3 regions of the Arthrobacter sp. KBS0703 genome follow, and region 2 is predicted to be linked to each of the others. Evidence: riboswitches for the same ligand, from Rfam matches in the RefSeq annotation. Region 2 holds a riboswitch; each other region holds the start of a gene.
The links. Region 2 has a riboswitch for S-adenosylmethionine ahead of B1A87_RS11680 (homoserine O-acetyltransferase). Riboswitches for the same ligand answer to the same signal wherever they lie in the genome.
Positions count from the first base shown of each region.

Region 1: it holds a riboswitch for S-adenosylmethionine, as region 2 does, so the genes downstream of both, B1A87_RS19800 (DUF1737 domain-containing protein) here and B1A87_RS11680 (homoserine O-acetyltransferase) in region 2, are expected to answer to the same signal.
Region 3: it holds a riboswitch for S-adenosylmethionine, as region 2 does, so the genes downstream of both, B1A87_RS04290 (aminotransferase class V-fold PLP-dependent enzyme) here and B1A87_RS11680 (homoserine O-acetyltransferase) in region 2, are expected to answer to the same signal.

Region 1 covers NZ_MVDG02000001.1:4,266,032-4,270,432, forward strand. Annotated here, with positions in the region: partial or broken gene B1A87_RS25120 (AMP-binding protein) at 1-637, opposite strand, end outside; gene B1A87_RS19790 (O-succinylhomoserine sulfhydrylase) at 710-1,918, opposite strand; gene B1A87_RS19795 (rhodanese-like domain-containing protein) at 1,919-2,329, opposite strand; gene B1A87_RS19800 (DUF1737 domain-containing protein) at 2,326-2,634, opposite strand; SAM riboswitch class IV at 2,648-2,763, opposite strand; gene B1A87_RS19805 (NtaA/DmoA family FMN-dependent monooxygenase) at 3,007-4,302, shown strand; gene B1A87_RS19810 (aromatic amino acid ammonia-lyase) at 4,307-4,401, shown strand, end outside.
Region 2 covers NZ_MVDG02000001.1:2,470,442-2,474,842, forward strand. Annotated here, with positions in the region: gene B1A87_RS11670 (zinc-dependent alcohol dehydrogenase family protein) at 1-293, opposite strand, end outside; gene B1A87_RS11675 (MFS transporter) at 403-1,785, opposite strand; gene B1A87_RS11680 (homoserine O-acetyltransferase) at 1,980-3,092, opposite strand; SAM riboswitch class IV at 3,105-3,220, opposite strand; partial or broken gene B1A87_RS25005 (O-acetyl-L-homoserine sulfhydrolase) at 3,313-3,381, opposite strand; gene B1A87_RS11690 (VOC family protein) at 3,542-4,180, shown strand; gene B1A87_RS11695 (CPBP family intramembrane glutamic endopeptidase) at 4,311-4,401, opposite strand, start outside.
Region 3 covers NZ_MVDG02000001.1:910,906-915,306, reverse strand. Annotated here, with positions in the region: partial or broken gene B1A87_RS04300 (ribosome small subunit-dependent GTPase A) at 1-974, shown strand, start outside; gene hisN (histidinol-phosphatase) at 1,041-1,853, shown strand; SAM riboswitch class IV at 2,025-2,138, shown strand; partial or broken gene B1A87_RS04290 (aminotransferase class V-fold PLP-dependent enzyme) at 2,173-3,602, shown strand; gene B1A87_RS04285 (class I SAM-dependent methyltransferase) at 3,680-4,401, shown strand, end outside.

The DNA.
Region 1 (4,401 bases), 1.8 Mb from region 2:
GGCTGCGGAACAGTTCCCAGAAGCACGGATCAACCACGGACAGGTCCGTGAGCACCAGGCCTGCCCCGCGGAGCAGGTGGCTGTTGATCACGGACAGCCCGTAGCAGTACGACATCGGCAGGGTCGTGGCCGCGCGGTCATCCGGGCCGATGTTCAGGTACCCGGCAATGGACTCCGCGTTGGCCTGCAGGTTGGCGTGGGACAGGCGCACCAGTTTGGGGGAGCCCGTGGAGCCGGACGTGCTGAGCATGAGCGCAAGGTCCGGGTGCAGCTCGTGCCGGGTGCCGGGGCGGCGCTCCTCCAGCACGGGCTGCCCGTCTCCGGAGCGCAGAATGACGTCGGGCTCGTAGGCCGCAACGATGGAGTCCAGGGCTGCGGGTTTGTCCTCCGGCAGGAGGATCAGCGGGTGGCCGGAGACTAGGGCCGCCAGGTAGGCGATCAGCGAATCGACGTCGTTGGCGGCGGCCAACGCCACCAGGCGCCGCTCGGTGCCGAGCCGGAGCGCGAGGGCATCGACGCGGTCGGCAAGCTCCCGGTAGGTCAGGGCGAAGTCGCCGGCGAGGATGGCGGGCCTGTCCCCGTGGCTCGCAAGATCCGAGGCAAAGGACACCCGCTCGAAATCGAGCTGTGTGGTCACCCGGAAGATTTTATTAGTTAAGGCTTACCTAAGTAAAACCGGTCGGCCTGGCGTTACGCCGTGCCATTCTCGTTAGATCTGCTTGAGTGCCTGCTCCAGGTCACCGATCAGGTCCTCGGGATCCTCCAGCCCCACCGACAGGCGCACCACGCCGTCGCTGAGGCCGATGGCCGCCCGGCCCTCCGGGCCCATGGCCCGGTGCGTCGTTGTGGCGGGGTGGGTGATAAGGGACTTGGCGTCGCCCAGGTTGTTGGAGATGTCGATGATCTTCAGGGCATCCAGCAGCGCGAAGGCGGCGGCCTTGCCGGACTGGCCGGCCGTCGTCGCGAGTTCCAGCGTGAGCACGGTGCCGCCGGCCTTCATCTGCTTCGCGGCCAGCTCGTACTGCGGGTGGGACTTCAGCAGCGGGTACTTGACCCAGCTGACAGCGGGCTGGTCCTCGAGCCATTCGGCGAGGCGCAGCGCTGTGGCCGACGAGTGGTTCACGCGCAGGGCCATGGTTTCCAGGCCCTTGGTGAGCACCCAGGCGTTGAACGCGGACAGGGCTGGCCCCGTGTGGCGCATGAGCTGCTTGACCGGTCCGTCGATGAATTCCTTGGTGCCCAGGATCGCCCCGCCCAGGACCCGGCCCTGGCCGTCGATGTGCTTGGTGCCGGAGTAGACGATCACGTCCGCGCCGAGCTCGCCGCAGCGCTGGAGCAGCGGGGTGGCAAAGACGTTGTCGACGACGACGGTGGCTCCCGCGGCATGGGCCAGTTCGCTGACCGCGGCGATGTCCACGATCTCCTGCATGGGGTTCGACGGCGATTCGAAGAACACGGCCGTGGTGGGCCCCGAGAGGGCCTCGCGCCACTGGTCCAGGTCCGGTCCGTCAACGAACACCGTCTCCACGCCCCAGCGCGGCAGGATCTCGTTGAGGATCACGAAGCAGGAGCCGAACAGCGAGCGGGCCGCCACCACGCGGTCCCCGGCGGCGAGCAGCGCGCCGAGGGCGGTGAACACGGCGGACATGCCGGACGCCGTCGCAAAGCACGCTTCGGTGCCCTCCAGCAGGCGCAGACGCTCCTGGAAGGTGGCCACGGACGGGTTGCCGTAGCGGGAATAGACGAAGCGTTCGTCCTCGCCGGTGAAGGCGCGCTCGGCGGCGGCGGCGGATTCATAAACGAACCCGGAGTTCAGGAACACGGGCTCCGTGGTTTCCTGGAAGTTGGTACGGTCCAGCCCGCCGCGGACGGCCTGGGTCTCCGGGCTCCAGCCTGCGGCGTCTTGATTGAAGGTCACTTAGTTCTTTCCCACGTTCGTTGGCAGGCCGCGGTTCTTCCAGCCGTTGACGGTGCGCTCGCCGTAGCGGTCCGGCTCGCCCTCGAAACCCTCAAGGACGTTGTAGGCCGTGAAGCCGGCCTGCGTGGCGGCGATGGCGGCGGCGATGGAGCGCTGGCCCGAACGGCACAGGAAGATGAGCTCCACCGCGGTGTCCTCGGGGGCCTGCTGCTTAAGCTGCTCGATGAAGTCGCGGTTGGGGATGCCGCCGGGGAAGGTCCACTGGATGAACAGCGGGTCGTTCTCCGTGGCCTTGGTGTCCGGAATGCCGATGTGGGCCCACTCGCCCTCGGTGCGGACGTCCACCAATATGGCGCCCTGCTCCAGCTTGGCCCACGCATCCGGCGGGGTCAGGTCTCCGGCGTAGCTCATGCGTGCCCCTCGAATGCTTCGGCGTTGAGGTCGTCGTCCGAGTCCAGCCGGTCCACGGCCGTGGCCACCGCGGCGTCGGCGCTGGCGATGGCGGCGGGCAGCACAAGGGCCTGCGCCACGATCACATTGATGCCGTTGTACGCGGCGGCGGGGCTGCCGTGCAGCACGTACCCCTCCGCCAGGGCCGTGGAGATGCGCTCACAGAAGGTGCGGTCGTCCGGGCCCGTGATCAGGCGGTAGGACAGTTTTTCCTCAGGTTGGTCCTGCGGGGACGGCAGGGTTGTGCCGGCGGGGGCGTCCGTCATGACGGATCTCCTTCTCTCACGCTTGCAGCTCGAAGTGGTCGATATGCCGAGTATTCACCTGAGGCACCCCGCCGCGAAAGGGAGGGTTGCCGACCGGCCAGTCAGGGCTTGGCGCCGGTTCTCATTACTCCCCAAAAACGTAACACCGACGACGGCGGCGCGCACCGCCGTCGTCGTCATGTTGCGTAACGCATCAAACAGCAACGCGGGGTCACTTACGGCCCAATCGAGGCTGCGGAAGCGGCCGTAAGTGACCCCGCGTCGCGGTAACAATGCCGCCGCCCGGGAGGATAATGACGGGAGATGAACCACCGTAACGCCGGATGAAACCAGGCAACAGTGAACGAGTCGAACCGCAATACAGTCAGTCCCATGCTGCACTTTGGATGGTTTGTGGGCCACGGTTTCGGAGTCCAGGGCTGGGGGACGCCGGGCTACGGGATCGGATACGACTGGAAGAAACCCGCGCTGTACCAGCACGCCGTGCGGGAGTTCGAGCGGGCGGGCCTGGACCTGTTCATCATCGAGGACTCCCTCACGGTGCCGGACACGTACGGCGGCAGTGCCGAGGTGTCCCTGGCGCAGGCGTCCTTTGCCCCGAAGCACGATCCGCTCGCGCTGGTGCCGTACCTGCTGTCCGCCACGGAGCACCTCGGGATCGTGCCCACCGTCAGCGCCTCCTTCTACCCGCCGTTCACCGCGGCCCGGCTCCTGGCCACGCTGCAGCACCTCTCCAACGGGCAGCTCGGCTGGAACGTCGTGACCTCGGGCAGCGACCTGGCCGCGCAGAACTTCGGCCTGGACCAGCAGATCGAACACGACCTCCGGTACGAGAAGGCGGAGGAGTTTGTGGACGTCGTGCGGAAGCTCTGGCGCAGCTGGGCGCCGGACGCCATCGTGGAGGACGCCGGGGCCGGGATCTTCGCGGACCATACAAGGGTCCACCCCATCAACCACAGCGGCGAGTTCTTCAAGGTCCGCGGCCCGCTGAACACGGCACCGCTGCCGGAGGAGCCCGTGCTGGTGCAGGCCGGCGCCTCCCCGCGGGGCAAGGCCTTCGCCGGAGGCAACGCGGACGTGGCGATCGCCCTGGCCCGCGGTGCCGACGGCATGAAGGCGTACCGCGACTCCATCCGCTCCGAGGCCGCGGCCGCCGGCCGGAACCCCGACGACGTCAAGGTCCTCTTCGTCCTCAAACCCACGGTGGTGGGATCCCGGGCCGAGGCTGAGGAGCTCCGGGCCGCGCGCCGGGAGCTCACGCAGCGGGACATCGACAGCCAGCTCAACTCCATCTCCTACCTCTCCGTGATCGATTTCAAGCAGTTCGACCTCGACGCACCGCTCCCGGAGCTCACCACCAACAGCAACCAGGGCACCCTGGACCACTTCGCCAAGTCCGGTCCGCCCGGCTCCACGCTGCGCCAGCTCCTGCAGGCCAGGAGCGGCGGCGCGGGCGACAGCATCATCGGCACCGCCGAGGAAATCGCCGACCACCTTGAGGAGACCGGGGCGGCGGTGGGCGGGGACGGCTTCCTGTTCTCCGGCTTCGTGGACCCTGCCACCGTGCACGGCGTGCTGGACAAACTGGCGCCGGTGCTGCGCCGCCGGGGGCTGCTCCGCACAAGCTACGGCGACGGCGGGTTCCGCCGGAACCTGCTGGACTTCTAGCGCGATGGACGGGGCCAGAGCTTCCGAAGACCTCCGGCCGGGCACTCGGCCGGCTGCTTTCCTGATCGGCACGGCGCATATCCGGGCGGAGGAGGTGGC
Region 2 (4,401 bases):
CAGCTGGGCACGAAGACCAGCACCACGTGATCCCCGACGGAAATGTCCGCAACGCCCTCCCCCACGGCCGCGACCCGCCCCACGGCCTCGTGCCCCAGCGCCATGGGGAGGGGCCGGACCCGGGAGCCGTCCACCACGGAGAGGTCCGAGTGGCACAGGCTGGAGTAGGTGATGTCGATGCCCAGCTCACCGGCCCGGGGCTCGGGCCGGTCCAGGTCCTGCACCACGAGGGGCTGCGCCTCGGCGTACCTGGTTCCGGACGGGACGGTTGAATAGAGGATTGCTGCTCGCATGGGGATCCTGCCTTTGCGTGAATGGCTGACACGCAGCTGCCCGGGCCCGCGTTGGCCGCGGGTCCGGGCAGCTGCCTGGTGATGTTGCCTGTTCCTCTTGCCGGGGCGCTTACTTCCTGCCGGCTGCGAGGAGATCGGCCGTTCCCTGGGCATCGGCGGCGTCAACGTCGTGGAGCGAGATGCCGCGGGTTTCCTTGAGGAAGTACACCGAGACAGCAGTCACGACGCAGGCTGCCAGCAGGTACAGGGCCACCGGAACAGAGGACTTGAAGCTGCCCAGCAGCGCCGTGGCGATGATCGGTGCCAGCGAGCCGGCCACAATGGACGTCACCTGGTAGCCGAGGGAAACGCCGGAGTAGCGCATCCGGGTGGGGAACATTTCCGCCATGATGGACGGCTGGCCCGCATACATCAGTGCGTGGAACAGCAGGCCGATGGTGATGGCGGCGAGGATGACCATGTCGTTCTTGGTGTCCATCATCGGGAAGGCGAAGAAGCCCCAGGTTCCGCCAAGGACGGCGCCTGCCATGTACACCGGCTTGCGGCCGAGGGAGTCGGAAAGCTTGCCGACCATCGGCACGGCGCAGAAGTGGATGAAGTGCGCCACCAGCAGGAGCAACAGGATCCGGGACGTGTCAGTCTGCACCACAACCTTCAGGTAGGTGATGGAGAAGGTCACCACGAGGTAGTAGAGGATGTTCTCGGCAAAGCGCAGGCCCATGGCCGTGAAGACGCCGCGGGGGTACCGGCGGAAGACTTCGGCGACGCCGTAGCCTTTCTTTTCGACTGTGACTTCCTTGCGCGCCTCGAGGAAGATCGGGGCATCCTGGACCTTGGTCCGGATGTAGTAGCCGATGATGACGATCACGGCCGACAGCCAGAAGGCGACGCGCCAGCCCCAGCCGAGGAAGTCGGCCTGCGACAGCGTGGAGGAGAGGGTGAACAGTACGCCGGTGGCGAGCAGGTTGCCCATCGGGACGGCGGACTGGGGCCAGCTGGACCAGAATCCGCGCGATTTGCTCGGGCTGTGTTCGGCCACGAGCAGGACGGCGCCGCCCCATTCACCGCCGACGGCGAAGCCCTGGACGAAGCGCAGGAAGACCAGCAAGGCCGGTGCCCAGTAGCCGATCTGTGCGAAGGTCGGCAGGCAGCCCATCAGGAAGGTGGAGATACCCACCAGGACGATGCTCAGCTGCAGGAGCTGTTTGCGGCCGAACTTGTCGCCGAAGTGGCCAAAGACGATGCCGCCGATCGGGCGCGCCACGAAGCCGACGGCGTACGTGACGAACGCGGCAATGATGCCGTCCAGCTCCGTGCCGGAGTTGGGGAAGAACATCTTGCCGAACACCAGGGTGGCCGCCGAGGCATAGAGAAAGAACTCATACCACTCAACAACGGTGCCCGCCATGGAGGCCGTGACGACTTTTTTCAGGCCGGATGCCTTGACATCGGTTTCCTCTACGCGCCTTGCGGCGGAGTTTTCCGTACTCATTAGTGAACTCCTTCGGGGTCTTCTTCGACGCCCATGGGACCAGTCAGTGGCGGACGTGTGTGACGCGCACCACGAACCGCCGGTTCCAACGAGTATGGTCTGCCATTGCTGCAAGCTCAACGCCAAATAGTGCAGAACGCATCTGCATAAATGCACATTCCGGCAGCGCCTGGCGCCGCCGTGTGCGGCGGCGGCTAAGCCAGGAAGTGGTCCCTCAGCTGGGCATTTAGCTGCCCGATGTCTGTGAGGAAGCCGTCGTGGCCGATCGGCGCCTCGATCACATGGACGTCGACGTCGCCGGGCAGCGCTTCGGCGAGCTCGCGGGACTGGGCCGGGAAGTACAGCCGGTCCGTGTCGACGGCGGCGACGAAAAACTCGGCGGTGGTCCTGGACAGCGTTTCCTTCAGGGTTCCGCGCCCGCGGCAGATGTCGTGGCTCATCAGTGTTTCCGTGATGGCGATATAGCTGTTGGCATCAAAACGCCGCACAAGCTTGCTGCCCTGGTGGTCCAGGTAGCTTTCCACCTGGTACCGGCCGCGGACCCCCAGGGATTCGGCCTCCAGCGGCGCCTCGGAGGTCTGGGCGTTCCTGCCGAACCGGAAATCGAATTCGTAGGCGGAACGGTACGTGATGTGCGCGATCCGCCGGGCCAGTGCCAGCCCCGCCTCGGGCAGCGGGCCGCCGTAGTAGTCCCCGCCGTTGAAGTTGGGGTCCTGCCTGATTGCGAGAGTCTGCGCTTGGGCGAAGGCGATCTGTTCGGCGGTGCTGTTGGCCCCTACCGCTATAACGCCGCAGCGGCGCACGCGCTCCGGGTAGGTGACGGCCCACTCGAGGGCGCGGGCCCCGCCCATGGAACCGCCCAGCACCGCGAACCAGCTGCTGATGCCCAGCTGGTCCGCGAGCCGCGCCTCGGCCGCGGTGGAATCCCGCAGCGTCACGAGCGGGAAGCGTGATCCCCACGGCTTGCCGTCCGGCGCGGCCGACGACGGCCCCGTGGATCCGTAGCAGCCGCCGACGATGTTGATGGACACCACGAAGAACCGGTCCGTATCAGCCGGGGCACCCGGGCCGGCCAGCTGCTCCCACCAGCCTTCTTCATTTCCGCTCCCCCGCGTGACGTGAGTACTCCCCGTGAGGGCATGCTGGACGAGGATGGCATTGGAGCCGTCCTCGTTCAGAGTTCCCCAGGTTTCGTAGGCAAGGGTCACGTCCGGAAGGAATCCGCCCGCTTCAAGCTCCAGGCTGCCGATGTTGACGTATTGCACAGTGCCGTCCGGGACTTCGGTGCGGGTGACGGAAATCGTCATAGGTAAACCTCTTCTACGCGCTTGCCTGCCGACGACTGACCGGCAGGCCAGGTCTTCACCCGGGGCACCCCGCCGCGGAAGGAGGGTTGCCGGCCAGCAAGCCGGGGCTGTTGCTGGCACTCATGACCTAGGCCAAGTTTACGAAACACGTCGCCGCCTGCGCGAAGATTGTGACGGTTGTGTGACTCCCGGCCGCGCCGCGGCCTTGGGAGTGCACACCTTAGGCGCCCTTGGCCGCCCGGAATCCGGCGTCGAGATCGGCCAGGATGTCATCGATGTGCTCGAGGCCGGTTATACGTGCCGCGGTACAGGCTGGGGCTGGCCACGACGCGGTCAGTACCCACTGAACGCGCCTGGCATTATGACGAACTTCGTCGAAATCCGGACATCCCACCACGGTTAGGATCCCCTTAGCTGAGAGCCCCGTCACAAAATGCCAAGATGATGGCATGCGCATGGATCACGTCTCTTACGCCTGTGAACACGATGGCCTGGCTGCCACCACCGAACGTATCTCCTCTGCCCTCGGCGTCGAAGCCGTGAAGGGCGGAGTGCATCCCCGGTTTGGGACCCGGAACATGATTATCCCGCTCGCGGGGCACAAGTATTTGGAAGTTGTGGAAGTGCTGGACCACCCGGCGTCGGACAAGGCCCCCTTCGGGCAGGCTGTCCGTGCCCGGTCCGCTGCCGGCGGCGGCTGGATGGGCTGGTGCGTCGAAGTGGACGACCTCGCCCCGTTCGAGACGCGACTGGGGCGGGCCGCCGTCAACGGCAACCGCAAATTCCCGGACGGCCGCGAGCTGGTATGGAAGCAGATCGGCATCCTCGGACTCATCGCCGATCCGCAGGTTCCGTACATGCTCAAGTGGGAGGGCGATCCTTCCCTTCACCCGTCCAACGCCTATGACAGCAACGTCAAGATGTCCAGCCTCACCATCGCCGGGTCCGCTGAACGGGTCACCGAGTGGCTCGGCGAGCCGGTCGAAAAGCCCCTGGAGGATGTCGCCGTCAATTGGGTGGCTCCGCACGGAACGCCGGGGATCCTGTCCGTCACCTTCGAAACCGCAGCGGGCGCCGTCACCATCTGACGTCCTCTTCACCTCCGGCAGCACGCCGGCTCCGGCAGCGTGGCCGGGCCCGGCAGCATGCTGCCCCTACGCTTCGGCCGCCATCAGCGGGTGCCAACGACGTCACCCACCGATGGCGGCCGAATTACTTTCATCCCAAGCCCACGGCCTTGCCGAAGAGGCTGAATCCGACGAATGCCACGATGTCCAGCAGCGCGTGGGCAATGACGAGCGGCATCACC
Region 3 (4,401 bases), 1.6 Mb from region 2:
GCACGAGCGGACGGTCATCGCCGCCCGGGCCCGCGAACTCCGCCGCTCCCCTGTGGTGGCCGGCGACTTCGTGTCCCTCGTGGGCGACGTGTCCGGCGACCCGGACACGCTGGCGCGCCTGGTGCGGATCCAGGATCGGAAGACGCTCCTGCGCCGCAGCGCCGACGACACCGACCCGATTGAACGCGCGGTAGTGGCCAACGCGGACCAGCTGGTGGTGGTCGTGGCCGCCGCCAACCCGGAACCGCGCACCGGCTTCATCGACCGCGCCCTCGTCGCAGCGTACGACGCCGGCATCGAGCCGCTGCTGCTCGTCACCAAGGCGGACGTCAAGGACCCCGCCGAACTGCTCGACAACTACCGGCATCTCGACTTCCCCGTCATCATCAGCCGCACAGCCGACTCGGCGGCGTCGGGCATCGACGCCCGGTCCGACGACGGCCTGTCCGCCCGGCTCGACGTTGAGGCGGTTTCGCAGCTCCGCGCCTACCTGGACGGCAAGGTCACGGTGATGCTGGGCCACTCCGGCGTCGGCAAATCCACCATGGTCAACGCCCTGACCGGGGCGGAAAGGGCCACCGGCGGCGTCAACGCCGTCACGGGCCGCGGCCGGCACACGTCGTCGTCGGCCCTCGCACTCAAGCTGGCCGATGCCCCCACCGGAAGCTGGATCATCGACACCCCCGGCATCCGTTCCTTCGGCCTGGCGCACGTCGACCCGGACCGGATCCTCCATTCGTTCCCCGACCTGTCTCTTATACACATCTAGATGTGTATAAGAGACAGGTGTAGGCCTCCTGGACGAGGTCTGCAAACACGATGCCACGGCCGTCAACTGCGGCGTGGACGCCTGGGTCTCCACCGGCCACGCGGGCCCCTCCGGAGCTGCCCGGCTCGCGTCATTGCGCCGCCTGCTGGGCACAGATCCCCGCATGGAAGCGCAGGAAACCAAGGAACTCGGCAGCGTCGGCTAGGCTCCCCGCCGCCGCCAGCAGCCGGACATCCCCGCCCCGCCGGGCCTTTGGCGGTAGTTTGGAACCATGACCCAACCCGCTTCGAGCTACAACGATGACCTGCGACTGGCCCATGTGCTGGCGGACTCCGTCGACGACCAGACCATGAGCCGGTTCAAGGCGCTTGACCTTCAGATAGAAACCAAGCCAGATCTGACGCCGGTCACCGATGCTGACAAGGCCGCCGAGGAGTCCATCCGCGGCCAGCTGTCCCGTTCCCGCCCCCGCGATGCCGTCCTCGGCGAGGAGTTCGGCAGTTCCGGCCACGGCTCCCGGCGCTGGATCATTGATCCCATCGACGGAACCAAGAACTTCGTCCGCGGGGTTCCGGTCTGGGCCACGCTGATTGCGCTCGTCGATGAGGGCGAGCCCGTCGTGGGCGTGGTCAGCGCCCCGGCACTCGGCAAGCGCTGGTGGGCCGCCAAGGGGGCAGGCGCCTACATGGGCCGTTCGCTGGCCGCCGCCACCCGCCTCAAGGTCTCCAACGTCTCAAAGCTGTCGGACGCCTCGCTGTCATATTCCAGCCTCGGCGGCTGGAAGGAACGGGGCAACCTGGACGAGTTCCTGGGCCTTACCGAGGACGTGTGGCGGACGCGCGCCTTCGGTGATTTCTGGTCGTACTGCCTGGTCGCTGAAGGCGCTGTCGACATCGCCTGCGAGCCGGAACTGAACCTGTATGACATGGCCGCCCTGGTGCCCATCGTTACGGAAGCTGGCGGCCGCTTCACCTCGCTGGAAGGCACCGACGGCCCGTTCGGCGGCAACGCCCTGGCCACGAACTCCATCCTCCATTCTGAGGTCCTCAAGCGCCTCAATCCGCAGCTGGATGATCTGCTCTAGGCCGCTTCCGGATCCTTCGGCAGAAAATATTACGACGGCGGGCGCCCCCTCAGGGAGGCGTCCGCCGTCGTATATTCGGCAATTCCGGCGATTCAACTCCTCTGTAACAAACGGCTTAATATTCGCGTCCGCCTTTTTCATCGCCAGCCGGGATGTCCTAGGCTCGTAACAGGTCACGAGTGCCAGCGCTAAACCCCGGTTTGCTGGCCGGCAACCCTCCATTCGCGGTGGGGTGCCCCGGGTGACGACCAGGCCGGTCCGGAACGGACCCGGCAAGCGCGGATCCCCGTCACAAGGGGTCCTGTCAGAGCGAGGTCCCATGACGACTGCAATCTTCCCTTCCAACACCGGCACCGGGCTGCTTGACGACCGCTTTGCCGCTGCCGGCCGGCCCCTGGCCGCGGTCACCGGAGCCGAGATCCAGGCGCCGCTGATCCAAGGCGGGCACGTCCGCTACGCCAACCTCGACTACGGAGCGTCCGCGCCGGCGCTTTCCGTCGTCTCGGCGTATCTGAACGAGATCCTGCCCTTCTACGCCAGCGTGCACCGGGGCGCCGGCTACGCGTCGCAGATCAGCACCTGTCTCTTATACACATCTAGATGTGTATAAGAGACAGCCCGGAACATCGTCCGCGAGTTCGTCGGCGGCCGCGCGGACGACTCTGTGATCTTCACCCGGAACACCACCGATTCCCTGAACCTGCTGGCCGGCTGCCTGCCGGTCGTGGACCACCACCACACCGGGGAGGTCCTTTACCTCGACATCGAGCACCACGCCAACCTGCTGCCGTGGCAGGGTGTGCCGCACCGCAGCGTCGTGGCGTCCGAAACGATCGAGGGCACCATCGCAGCCCTGCGCGCCGAACTGGAGCACGGCGACGTCAGCCTCCTGGCCGTCACCGGCGCGTCCAACGTCACCGGCGAAATCCTGCCCATCCGCCGCCTCGCGGCGCTTGCCCACGAGTTCGGCGCCAGGATCGCCGTGGATGCGGCGCAGCTCGCGCCGCACCGCCGCATCAACATCTCAGCGGACGACGTCGACTACCTCGCCTTTTCGGGTCACAAGCTCTACGCGCCGTTCGGTGCCGGCGTGCTGGTGGGACGGCCGGACTGGCTCGACGCCGGAACACCCCACCTCGCCGGCGGCGGCGCCGTCAGCGAGGCCAGGCTCGACGGCGTCAGCTGGGCCACCGGCCCCGCGCGCCACGAGGGCGGCTCCCCCAACGTCCTGGGCGCGGCCACGCTTGCCCGGGCCACCCAGGTGGTCGCGGCGCTGGACCAGGAGCGCTGGCATGCGCATGAGGCTGCCATCCGGTCCTTCCTCGTCGAGGGGCTGCAGAAGATCGACGGCGTCACCGTCCACCAGATTTTCTCCGACACCGACCCGGACACGGACACGATCGGCGTGGTCAACTTCTCCGTGGCGGCTACGACGCCGGGCTGGTGGCCGCTTACCTGTCCGCCGAGCACGGCGTGGGACTCCGGGACGGCCGCTTCTGCGCCCACCCGCTCCTCAAGCGCCTCGGCCTCCCGTCCGGTTCCCTGCGTGCGAGCTTCGGGGTGGGTTCGCGGCTCGAGGACGCCCAGCGCCTGCTGGCGGGCATCGACGAGCTCCGCCGGACCGGCCTCGGCTGGGACTACGTGGTGGACTCCGGCCGCTGGGTTCCGGCCAATGACACCCGCACTTACCCGGACTGGGCACCGAATACGCCGGGTACCGCCGGAGCGGCCCCGTGCACGCAGGACTGACGCCGGCAAATGCGGCCGGCAGCTCCATGCGGTAAATTCGAAGGGTAAATTTTCGGCATGGGCTAAGGAGACTGCACGTGGCACGGGGTGGTCCCAAACTCGATCACGGGCGGCGGCAGGAGCTCGGGCACAGCTTTCAGGACGGCGGCGAGCACTACCACCGCGTCCGCCCCGGCTACCCTGCTGACTCCGCGGATTGGCTCATTCCCGCCGGCTCCCTCACGGCCGCGGACCTGGGCGCCGGCACCGGCAAGTTCACCACGCTCCTGGTGGAACGCGGCCTCGCTGTCACCGCTGTGGACCCCTCGCCGGACATGCTCGGCCAGCTCCGCGCCGACCTCCCTTCGGTGGCGGCGCTGGAAGGGACCGCAGAGAACACCGGACTGCCCGCGGCTGCCTTCGACGTCGTCACGGTCGCCCAGGCATGGCACTGGTGCGATCCCCTGCTGGCCAGCGCCGAGATCGCGCGAATCCTGAAAACTGGCGGCGTTCTCGGCCTGATCTGGAACCAGCTGGACACCTCCGTGCCCTGGGTCCACCGGCTCTCCCGCATCATGCATGCAGGGGATGTCCACAAGCCTGACTTCCGTCCCCGGATAGGCCCGGAGTTCACCGGACTGGCAAGCCACCTGACCCGGTGGGAGGATCCGGTCACACCGGGCGACGTCCTTGAGCTGGTCAAGTCGCGCAGCTACTATCTTCGGGCGAACGACGCCACCCGGGCCAAGGTCACCGGCAACCTCGACTGGTACCTCCACGAACATCTGGGGCACGCAGAAGGCGAGCAACTGCTCCTGCC